Regions from separate parts of the Lysinibacillus sp. OF-1 genome, predicted to be linked through region 1. Evidence: riboswitches for the same ligand, from Rfam matches in the RefSeq annotation. Region 1 holds a riboswitch; the other holds the start of a gene.
What was found. Region 1 has a riboswitch for cobalamin ahead of NV349_RS11150 (glutaredoxin family protein). Riboswitches for the same ligand answer to the same signal wherever they lie in the genome.
Positions count from the first base shown of each region.

Region 2: another riboswitch for cobalamin. It lies ahead of NV349_RS13470 (energy-coupling factor ABC transporter permease); the one in region 1 lies ahead of NV349_RS11150 (glutaredoxin family protein).

Region 1 is NZ_CP102798.1:2,299,494-2,304,905, forward strand. Features, by position in the region: gene NV349_RS11135 (enoyl-CoA hydratase/isomerase family protein) at 1-622, shown strand, start outside; cobalamin riboswitch at 758-945, shown strand; gene NV349_RS11140 (hypothetical protein) at 1,146-1,346, shown strand; gene NV349_RS11145 (hypothetical protein) at 1,386-2,042, shown strand; cobalamin riboswitch at 2,326-2,503, shown strand; gene NV349_RS11150 (glutaredoxin family protein) at 2,618-2,842, shown strand; gene nrdI (class Ib ribonucleoside-diphosphate reductase assembly flavoprotein NrdI) at 2,839-3,198, shown strand; gene nrdE (class 1b ribonucleoside-diphosphate reductase subunit alpha) at 3,195-5,288, shown strand; gene nrdF (class 1b ribonucleoside-diphosphate reductase subunit beta) at 5,276-5,412, shown strand, end outside.
Region 2 is NZ_CP102798.1:2,767,952-2,773,363, forward strand. Features, by position in the region: gene cobJ (precorrin-3B C(17)-methyltransferase) at 1-1,408, opposite strand, end outside; gene NV349_RS13465 ((2Fe-2S) ferredoxin domain-containing protein) at 1,413-1,784, opposite strand; cobalamin riboswitch at 1,932-2,113, opposite strand; cobalamin riboswitch at 2,371-2,555, shown strand; gene NV349_RS13470 (energy-coupling factor ABC transporter permease) at 2,699-3,445, shown strand; gene NV349_RS13475 (energy-coupling factor ABC transporter substrate-binding protein) at 3,449-3,721, shown strand; gene cbiQ (cobalt ECF transporter T component CbiQ) at 3,728-4,501, shown strand; gene NV349_RS13485 (energy-coupling factor ABC transporter ATP-binding protein) at 4,498-5,334, shown strand.

The DNA.
Region 1 (5,412 bases):
TGGAGCTGCCTATTTTCTAAATAAAGCGCCTGGCTATGTAGGATATTACTTAGCTTTGACAGCATCGATCATCCAAGCTGCAGATGTTCTCTTTGCTAATGGTGCGGATAGCTATATGACGAGCGATCATTTACACGCATTCCTCACACGCATTGAACAAACGGACTGGCATACAGTGGAGACTGACACAGCTCTAAAGCAATTAATAGAGGACTATTCAAGTACACCAACAGCAAACAGTGAGCTTGCCAGCCTTCAAAATGAAATCGATCAACATTTCTCAAAACATACAGTGGAGAAGATAGTCGAATCCTTAGACAATGACCCAAGCAAATTTGCACAAGAAACAAAGCAGTTGCTTCTATCTAAATCTCCATCATCCTTAAAAATTACATTAAAGCAGCTGATAGATGCCCAACATAAAACGGTAGAAGAATGCTTTGCGACTGATTTAATCTTGGCAAAAAACTTTTTAAATCATGAGGATTTCTATGAAGGGGTTAGGTCTGTCGTCATTGATAAGGATCGAAATCCTCAGTATATCTATCAAACATTCGCTGATTTTACAGATGATATACTTGAAAAATTCTTTCAAGACAGTAGTGAAACCGTAAAGAAGTAAGAACAATGATATCTTCGCTCAATAAATGCTGAAACCATCTACTTGTTAAGAGGTAGGTGGTTTCTTAAGTGTTGTTCTGTAGATTTTCATAGGGTTTTGTCAGAGAAAGTAGAATGATATGTTATACTATAAAAAACGGAATAAAAGGATAAAGGTACAAATTCAATAGAATTTGTTTAAAAGGGAAGAACGGTGAAAAGCCGTCGCTGTCCCGCAACTGTAATTGGGAGCACATTTTAAAAACCACTGTTATGTATGTAATGGGAAGGGAAAAATGTGTGATGATCATAAGCCAGGAGACCTGCCTTTATCTAGTACAGCCAAAACCTACGCGGATAGGGGGTGTTGAGTGTGACGAATTACCTTCATCATACTCATAGTGCGACAACCAAAAAAAGAGTCTCTATTCAATATAGACGACTTATTTTATATTGGTTGAAGAACTATGAAGTATGTCAGTCATAGCTAGCATCTTCCCATTAGGGCAAGATGTTTTTTTTATGAATAAATAGGGGTGAACAAGATGACATCACATTCAATTTCATTTTATATAAATCAGTTAAAGCAGCAAATTATGAACAACCTTTCTGGTGAGCATATTAGGCCTTTACAGCTTTATATTAGGAAGTTAATAGAAGAAAACCCAAATGATTATACATCTATTAATGATGCCTATTTAACGATCAAGCTTGAATTAGTCAAGACATGTCATGATAGTAGATAAAAAATCTGAAGTGAAGTGAATAATTAAATGGAATGCAAAATGAACAAATCTGAAGACATAATGGACAACATAGATATGAATCAAAAAGTTTTATATAGAAAATTGGATCATTTTGAAATGGAAAGAGGCTTGGTATTAGAAAGTTTAGACATTTTTCTAAGATGGAATCAACAAACACAATACCTTTCCGAAGACAAGCTTCAAAAGCTTTGGATGAAACTGGTAAGGAAGTATAAATTCTCTCTCGATGAATGGGAAAGAACCGCTGGTCGTACAAATATCCATGCTTATCTAGTGAAGGAGCAAGGGCATGGGTTACAAAAGTTGATGCGCTTTTACAAAGATCGACACGGCATAAAATGGTTGGAAAATGCATTTCATTATGGAATGTCATTGCTCATTGAAGTTGGAAAAATGCCTGGATTAGAAATGTTTTTCCTAACAAATTTAATATGTTACAGATGGGAAAAGGATTATTTAGAGGATGCAGATGTTCAACAGTTTTTTTGTCATTCAATAAATGGTAAAGTGAAGGAGGTCTATGAAAGTTTCAGGGCTTTCGATCAAGAACAGAATCTGTTAACCGCAACTACTCTCTATAAACTTTTATCAAAATATAATCCTCATTTTCAAGTGAATTCGGCAGCAACGCCTGAATTTTATAAGGAATTGTCCTTATTTGTCGAAATCGAGTAATCCATACGTTCGACATGTCAAACAGTCTATTATTCTTTAGAATATAGGCTGTTTCTATGTGAAATACGCTAGTATATTTAATGCTCATAGATCCGTAGTAACAAAAAATCTCGTACATAGTTTAGATACACAATGAATTAAGATATAAGTAATAGATGGTGAAATTCCTTCGAAAGTTATGATTGAAAATAATGAATAATCAAAAAATAAAGAAGTTTAGAATCTAGATTTACTTTTTATATGAAGGATGGTACACTTAAAACTATTGAACAACAACTATATATTGTGTTCGTTTTATATAGGTGCTACTATATGTAGTTTAAAAGGGAAGTTCGGTACAATTCCGACGCTGTCCCCGCAACTGTGAAGCTGACAATGATTACAACCACTGTGCATTCGCATGGGAAGGGAATCAGAGGATGAAGCAAAGCCAGGAGACCTGCCTCTATAAAACAATTAATCATTTCTTCGGGGATTAAGAAATGGGAACGTCAGTATTTTTGGTATGGTAACGTTTCCATTTAGCTATCTCTCTAGAGGAGATAGCTTTTTATTATATGAAAAGAGGGATTTTTATGAAACTTTATACGAAAACAATCTGTCCAAAATGCCTTTGGGTAAAATCTGAATTACAACGTGCAGGACTTGATGCAGAAATTGTCAACATTGATCACGATGAACAAGCTAAACAAACAATAATCGATGCAGGTTTTTTAAGTGTGCCTGTTTTAGAAATGAATAATACATTTATAGGAGATGTTAAGGACATAGTTTCTCATATTGAGATGATTGTTCTATGATCGTTTACGCAAGTCGTACAGGAAATGTCCGGAATATTGTTTCCAAATTAAGGGCAGAGTCTGTTGAGCTCTCTGAGGAATTACAATTGAATAAGCCTTATCTTTTAATTACTTATACTGATGGCTTAGGCGATATCCCTGCAAAAGTGGAACGTTTTTTAGAAAAAAACAGAGATTTTTGTAAAGGTGTAGTTGCCAGTGGCAATAGTAACTTTGGGCACAACGTATTTGGGGCTGCTGGCGAGAAAATCGCTGCTACCTATCATGTACCCTTAGTGAGAAAATTAGATTTACGAGGCAATCAAACAGATTATGAAGCCATACAAACGTTTTATGAAACGAGGGTAATAAGATGAAAACCTATTTAAAGCTAAATAATGACGTACTGAATCGTTATAGTTCAACTGGGCTACTTGAATTAGAAAAGGATCGTGAAGCTACACGCCGCTACTTTTTAGAATATGTCAACGTGCGTTTACGTTACTTTATTGATATTGAAGAAAAAATCCGTTATTTAGTTGATGAGGGCTACTACGAGAAAGCATTTATCGACATGTATGAAATGGAATTTATTAAGAAGCTGTACAAAAAAGCATATGATTATAATTTCCGCTTCCCATCCTTTATGAGTGCAAGTAAATTTTACGATAGCTATGCTATGAAAAGTCGTGATGGAGAAGAGATTTTAGAAAAATATGAGGACCGTATTGTCATTATCGCCTTGTATTTAGCACAAGGGAATACGGTGCTAGCAGAACGTTCTGTCGAAGCAATGATGGAAGCTTATCAGCCTGCTACACCAACAGCATTAAATAGTGGTAAAAAAGCACGTGGTGAATTAGTGAGCTGCTTTAAATTATCGATGGATGATTCCATGAATAGTATTGCTGAAAATATTGGTTATTGCTTAGAGCTATCAAGACTTGGCGGTGGGGTTGGAGTTAACTTAACTGATTTACGCCCTTTAGGTGACCCTATTAAAGAGATTCTAAATCGTGCCAGTGGTGTCATCCCAGTTGCTAAACTGTTAGAAAATTCTTTCAGTTATTCCAATCAACTAGGGCAGCGAAATGGCTCTGGTGTTGTCTATTTAAATATTTTCCATGCAGACATTGAAAATTTTATTTCATCTAAAAAACCGAATGCCGATGATAAAATTCGCCTCGCAACATTATCAACAGGAATAATTATACCAAGTATTTTCTTCGAACTTATGAAACGTGATAAAGATATTGTCTTGTTCAGCCCATATGATATTTTCAAAGAATATGGCAAACGCATGTCTGAGATTTCCATTTCAGATATGTACTATGAGCTACTTGATAACCCTAAAATTCGTAAAATTAAACGTTTGAATGCACGTAGGCTGTATACAGAAGTGAAAAAAGCACAATTTGAATCGGGCTATCCGTTTGAAATTTTTGATGATAATGTCAATGAAGTGCATCCTTTAAAAAACATCGGTCGCGTAAAAATGTCCAATCTATGTACCGAAATCCTGCAAGTTCAAGAAACAAGCATTATTACAGATCAAGATCAACCGAATGACTATGGATTAGATGTATCCTGTAACTTAGGGTCGATTGATATTCATGCAGCAAGTAAGGTCAATGATTTCGAAGCCTTAATCGATACGGCTATGCACCTATTAACAAATGTGTCGCAAATGACGCACATTAAAAATGTACCGTCTGTTGCAAAAGCCAATCAATTAATGCATTCAGTAGGGCTTGGTTGTATGAACCTCCACGGCCATCTTGTGACGGAGGGCATTTTATATGGCTCTAAAGAGTCGATTGCTTTCATGGATCGTTTTATGGAAGCGATGAACTTTTATTCACTCAAATCATCGATGGAAATGGCTAAAGAAAAAGCTGCAACTTTTTATCGATTTGAGGACAGTGATTATGCATCAGGTAGCTACTTTGACCAATATGTCAATAAAATCGACGAAGAACTATCACCTGTTGTGTTAAAAGCACTTGGCAATATTCCAATCATTACGAAAAACATGTGGGAAACGCTTAAGCAAGATGTGATGCAATATGGTCTATTCCATTCCTATCGTTTGGCTATTGCACCAACTGGCAGTATTTCCTACATACGTAGCTGTACGGCTTCTATTGCGCCATGTACTGAGCGTGTAGAGGTTCGTGATTATGCAGATAGTAGAACGATTTATCCAATGCCTCATTTAACAAATGATAACAGTCATTTATATGTAGAGGCATATGATGTTAATCCGTATGATTTAATTGATTTGTACGCTGCTTCTCAAAAACACGTTGACCAAGGTATTTCCATGACGCTTTATGTAACAGATAATTGGACAACTGAACAATTAGCTAAAGTATACATTTATGCATGGGTAAAGGGCATTAAGTCCGTTTACTATGTTCGTCAACGATTACAAAGCTTAGAGGAGTGTGTAGCATGTCAAATATAATTTATGAGGCGGTCAATTGGAATAAGGCAACGAGTGAACTTGCCCAAATATTTTGGGACCAGCAATGGAAGCAAATTTGGTTTCCTGAGGAAATTGCGGTCAGTAAAGATATCAAACAGTGGAA
Region 2 (5,412 bases), 470 kb from region 1:
AGACAATACCAATATCATCAAATACAGCCCGGTAACAGGCCATACCACAGCCGTTAAAACCGATATTTAATGTTTTCGGCAAAGACATTCCACCTAATTTTTGTTGTATTTCTTCTGCATAGGGAATCGAATCGGCCTTTTCACCATAGCAAAAATCACAAGCCTTCAAGGATAGCACATCACCAATCGGCGCTAATAAAAAGCCTACTTCCTGTAATTTCTCCGTGATACGTTCAGGGGCAGTCGTTGGGATTTTCAAATGGATTTGATGGTCTGGTGTATATTCCATCGTCCCCTCTTCCCCAACGACCTCTGCTAACGTCATCATTTGCTGAGGTGTGAAAAACTTATTCACCACTCCTGGGCTTACAGCTAATTCAAAAATGGATTCTATTTTTTGCTGTACAAGTTTCGGCGTTACTTTGACTGCACTTGTTCCTTTCACCATTGCGAGTGCCGCTGTAGCCATTTCAAGTGCTGTTTTTTTTGGCTTTGGCGTAGCGGCTACACTGGGTTTATTAAAACGCCCTGCATTAGGATCTGCTGTAAAGTCTTGTCGTGCAGTCCCTGTCTCTTGGTTCATTGCCCAAGGTTCATTTTCTTCACGTAAACGTTGATGTGGACGTAAGGGTTGTTTTTCTTCACCCAATGTATATTTACGTTGATAGCCACGTGGTGTAATCATTTTATTGTCATAGAAAAATGTCGACGAATTACCAATAATGACTGTCGTCAGCATTCCAATGTCATGCTCCAGCATTTCGGCTAATGTTGTCATCGTCACTTCTTGACGATCGCGGTAAGCACTTTTCACAAGTCCTACTGGTGTGTCAGGCGAACGATATTCTAAGAGAATGCGCTGTGCTTCGACAATTTGTCTTGTTCGGCGACCGCTTTTTGGGTTGTATAAAGCGATTACAAAATCCGCCATAGCGGCTGCCTCGACGCGCTTGGCAATTAAATTCCATGGTGTTAGATGGTCACTTAAACTAATCGTACAGGCATCATGCATAATCGGGGCACCAAGTAAGCTAGCACATGAATTGATGGCAGAAATACCAGGGACAATTTCTACCTCAATCCCCGTTGCTTCTGTCCAGCCTAGCTCAATCAATACCTCATACACTAATCCCGCCATACCATAGACACCCGCATCACCACTTGAAATGACTGAGACAATGCTTCCAGCCTCTGCTTGGCGCACCGCTTCCTGCGCACGGGACACCTCTTCGGTCATTCCAGTACTGACAATCGACTTCGCACTGACTAAATCTTGAATCAACTCCACGTAGGTTTTGTAGCCTATGATCATATCACTTTGTTGTAATGCCTCTACCGCCCGTGTCGTAATATGCTTAAAGTCTCCAGGTCCAAAGCCCACTACGAAAATTTTTCCTTTTTGCGCCATGTTGTTACCCCTCTTTCACCTTTTCGATCCCTTTAATGGCTGTCGTTTGTGCTGTACGCTGTAATGTACCTTCACGAAGTGTAAAGACATGTTCGTTGTATAAGGATTCATGATGTAAATCTTGTACAAGTGTTCTAGCATGCTCTGTTGATGGTACACGATACCAATTCCCTTGCGGATAGGCGATGACCACACAAGCATCCTTGCATCGTCCATTACAGCGCGTTCTTGTTGTATGTATCTCTTGATCAAGTGCTTGCTGTTGTATTTCTTCTCGAATAGCTAGGGTAATTTCCTCCCCACCTTTGTTCATGCAACTACTACCATTACAAATAAAGAGATGTGTTTTCATCCCCTCTAAATTCCATGTTGTCATCTTCTGTCTCCCCTCATTTGCTTTCTGGAAAAAGAAAAACCTTTACTCTAATTACGAAGAGTAAAGGTTTTGTAGAAGCCAAATAAAAACGAATAAAATAAAATACAGGTACTCGCTCTTGCTTCAACTTCTCCCTCCGAAAAGTTTGCATGCACAATCAAATAAGCAGGTTTCCTGACTTAAGCTTCATTTTACTATCGCACCTTCCCAAGTTTGCACCAGTGGCTTTGCGATTTCATCAGCTATTACAGTAGCGGGGGCTGTATTGGATTTTCACCAATTTCCCTATTATCTCGAGTTATTCGAGCACTTATCGACGTTTTATATGAAATTTATTATCTTCTTAATAGAATAGAAAACTGTCTCTATCATATCTCATTATTTTAAAATTTCAATATTTCTATAAAAATTTATGACAATTTTATCAATTTTGTGTGTAGACCGGGTATAAAAATTATAATATCTCCCTATTTATGACAATTCAGTAGTTATCAGAATCTTCTCTATTGACCTTCAATTGAAAATATTTTTAAAAAAAGTATAGCATATTTATGGAAAATCATGTTACACTTTGTCGTGAAATCTCACAACTTAATGTTTTTTCGGTGTAAAATACTTATCATTTTGCTTAAAAGGGAAGCCGGTTTGAGTCCGGCGCGGTCCCGCCACTGTATTAGGGAGCTTTATAGAACATGTCACTGTCCAACGGATGGGAAGACCTATAAAGTGTTGAACTAGAGCCAGGAGACCTGCCGAAAAATATGTGATCGTTTCAGCCTACGAGGATAGGTGTGCGGCTTAGCAGATGAGAATGTTATTTGCTTTTTTAGCTATGCACTTTTCCAACAACGGAGAAGTGCTTTTTTATTTACGCACGCTACATTCTAAAAATCTATTAGTAAGGAGGAAAGCTTTTGAAATTTTCATGGTGGAAACTTAGTTATTTTTTATTGGCCTTTTTACTCGTGCCAAAACGTGCCTTTGCTATGCATATCATGGAAGGTTTTTTACCAATCGAATGGGCTATTTTTTGGTGGGTCATCTCTATCCCATTTATTATTCTAGGATTGCGCTCCATTCGCAAAACAATTGAAGAAAACCCTGAAACCAAAATGCTTTTAGGTCTTTCAGGAGCCTTTGCTTTTGTGCTGTCGGCGTTAAAAATCCCTTCGGTTACAGGTAGTTGCTCCCACCCAACTGGTGTTGGACTTGGAACGGTTTTATTCGGACCTCTCGCTATGAGTGTCATCGGAACGATTGTTTTATTATTCCAATCTTTATTATTAGCACATGGTGGGATTACCACTTTAGGAGCGAACGCCTTCTCTATGGCGATTGTAGGCCCATTTATTGCTTACTTTGTCTTTAAAGGGGCTCAAAAAATAGGGTTGTCATTTTCACTAGCTGTTTTTTTTGCTGCGATGCTTGGTGACTTAAGTACATATGTTGTGACTTCTGTACAGTTAGCATTAGCCTTCCCTTCAGAGGTTGGCGGCTTTATGGCATCGTTTACAAAGTTCGCAGGTATTTTTGCCTTAACTCAAATTCCGTTAGCGGTGAGTGAAGGAATTTTAACGGTCATTGTGATGAATTTCTTGAAAAAGTACAATGTCAGCGAATTAAAAATGTTGCGTGTTTTCTCAACAAAGGAGGCACATTAGTAGATGAAACGAAATTTATTACTATTAGCGATTGTTGTGCTGTTAGCTATCATCCCATTGTTTATACAAAAAGGTGCAGAATTTGGTGGTGCTGATGGAGAGGCAGAAGCAGCCATTGGCGAAATCAATGCAGAATATGAACCGTGGTTTGAAAGCTTATGGGAGCCACCAAGTGGTGAAATTGAAAGCTTATTATTCGTGCTACAGGCAGCTATTGGAGCTGGTTTTATTGGCTACTTCATCGGCTATATGCGCGGCAAGCATAAAGAAGGTTAACCCGTTATGTTACTCATTGATAAGTATGCGTATCTTAATAAGCTAGCGTCCGTTCATCCGCTAGAAAAAATGATATTTTCAATTGGTCTACTTCTCGTAACGCTCATCATGAGAGATGAACGACTTTCACTCATTACATTTTTTGTAATGAGTGCTTTTATCATTTTAGGTGCAAAAATTCCGCTTACCTACTATGTTAAGTTATTATTGCTACCTGGATTTTTCTTACTAACAAGTCTTGTATCCATCTTGCTGTCAATCACACCAGCAACTCATGTATTACCTGCCCATCTGTGGTCTTTTACGTGGATGAATTGGACAATTTTCATCGGAAAAGCAAGTGCCCTGTCCGCCCAACAATTGTTCTTTATTGTCCTTGGCAGTAGTAGTTGTTTATACTTTTTAATTTTGACCACATCCGTACAAGGGATTTGCTATGTGCTCCGACAATGGCGACTGCCCTCTTTATTGGTTGAGCTTATTGAACTAACCTATCGTTTTATTTTTATATTTTTAGAAAGCATGTACAGAATACATCTTGCCCAGCAAGCGCGTCTTGGCTACCATTCTCCAATGCAATGGCTACGCTCCGTATCCATGCTTATTGTGGCGCTATTTGCTGAAATGTTTCAGCGTAGTCGTGAGCTTAATAATGCCATGCAGTCACGGGGTGGCGAAGCCGTCTACTGGCAAGAGATGGGCTCCTATAGCAAGAAAAATTGGCTAGGCATAGCGACACTATTCCTATTCCTCATTGTATATGGAGGGTACTTCTCATGACAGCATTCTATTTTGAACTAAACCGCTTGTCCTATGCCTATGCAGATGGTACGAAGGCATTGTCAGACATTACTTTACACATTCCAAAAGGAAAAAAAATTGCCATCCTTGGTCATAATGGCGCTGGAAAATCAACATTGTTTCAGCATCTTAATGGTATTTTACAACCGTCAGCTGGGACGATTGTTTTTGATGGCAACGAGCTTCAATATAGTCGAAAAGCTTTAAAGGCACTTCGCCAGCAAGTTGGCATTGTTTTTCAAGATGCGGATCATCAACTTTTTTCAGGTACTGTCAAGCAAGATATCGCATTTGGACCACTAAATCTTGGCTGGTCTACCGAAAAAATCGAAGAAAAAATAGCATGGGCTGTTGCGCAAACGGAAATAGGCGATTTACTCGAAAAACCTATTCACTTTCTAAGCGTAGGTCAGAAAAAGCGTGTGGCGATGGCAGGTGTTTTAGCGATGGAGCCCTCTGTCCTCTTATTAGATGAGCCAACAGCAGGCCTTGACAATTATTATGCTACCCAAGTTCTACAGTACCTAGGTAAATTAGAAGACGGCGAAAGAACCATTTTACTTGCTACCCATGACATTCCCCTTGCTTATGAATGGGCGGATCAAATCATTGTCATGGAGGCAGGGAATATCATTTATAACGGAGACCCGATCGAGTTGTTTTATGAAGAAGAATTGCTGCAACGTGCACATCTCGAACGTCCATGGGTTTTTGATATGTTCATGACATTACAAAAAAAGAAGCTATTGCAGGAAAACATTACACCCCCCCGCTCCAAGTATGAATTACAACAATTAATAGAACAATTGTAGACAAAAGTCATCGAGAAATTCTCTCTCGATGGCTTTATCATTTTTTATTTTCTTTCATATTCAAAAATTAGTAAACTA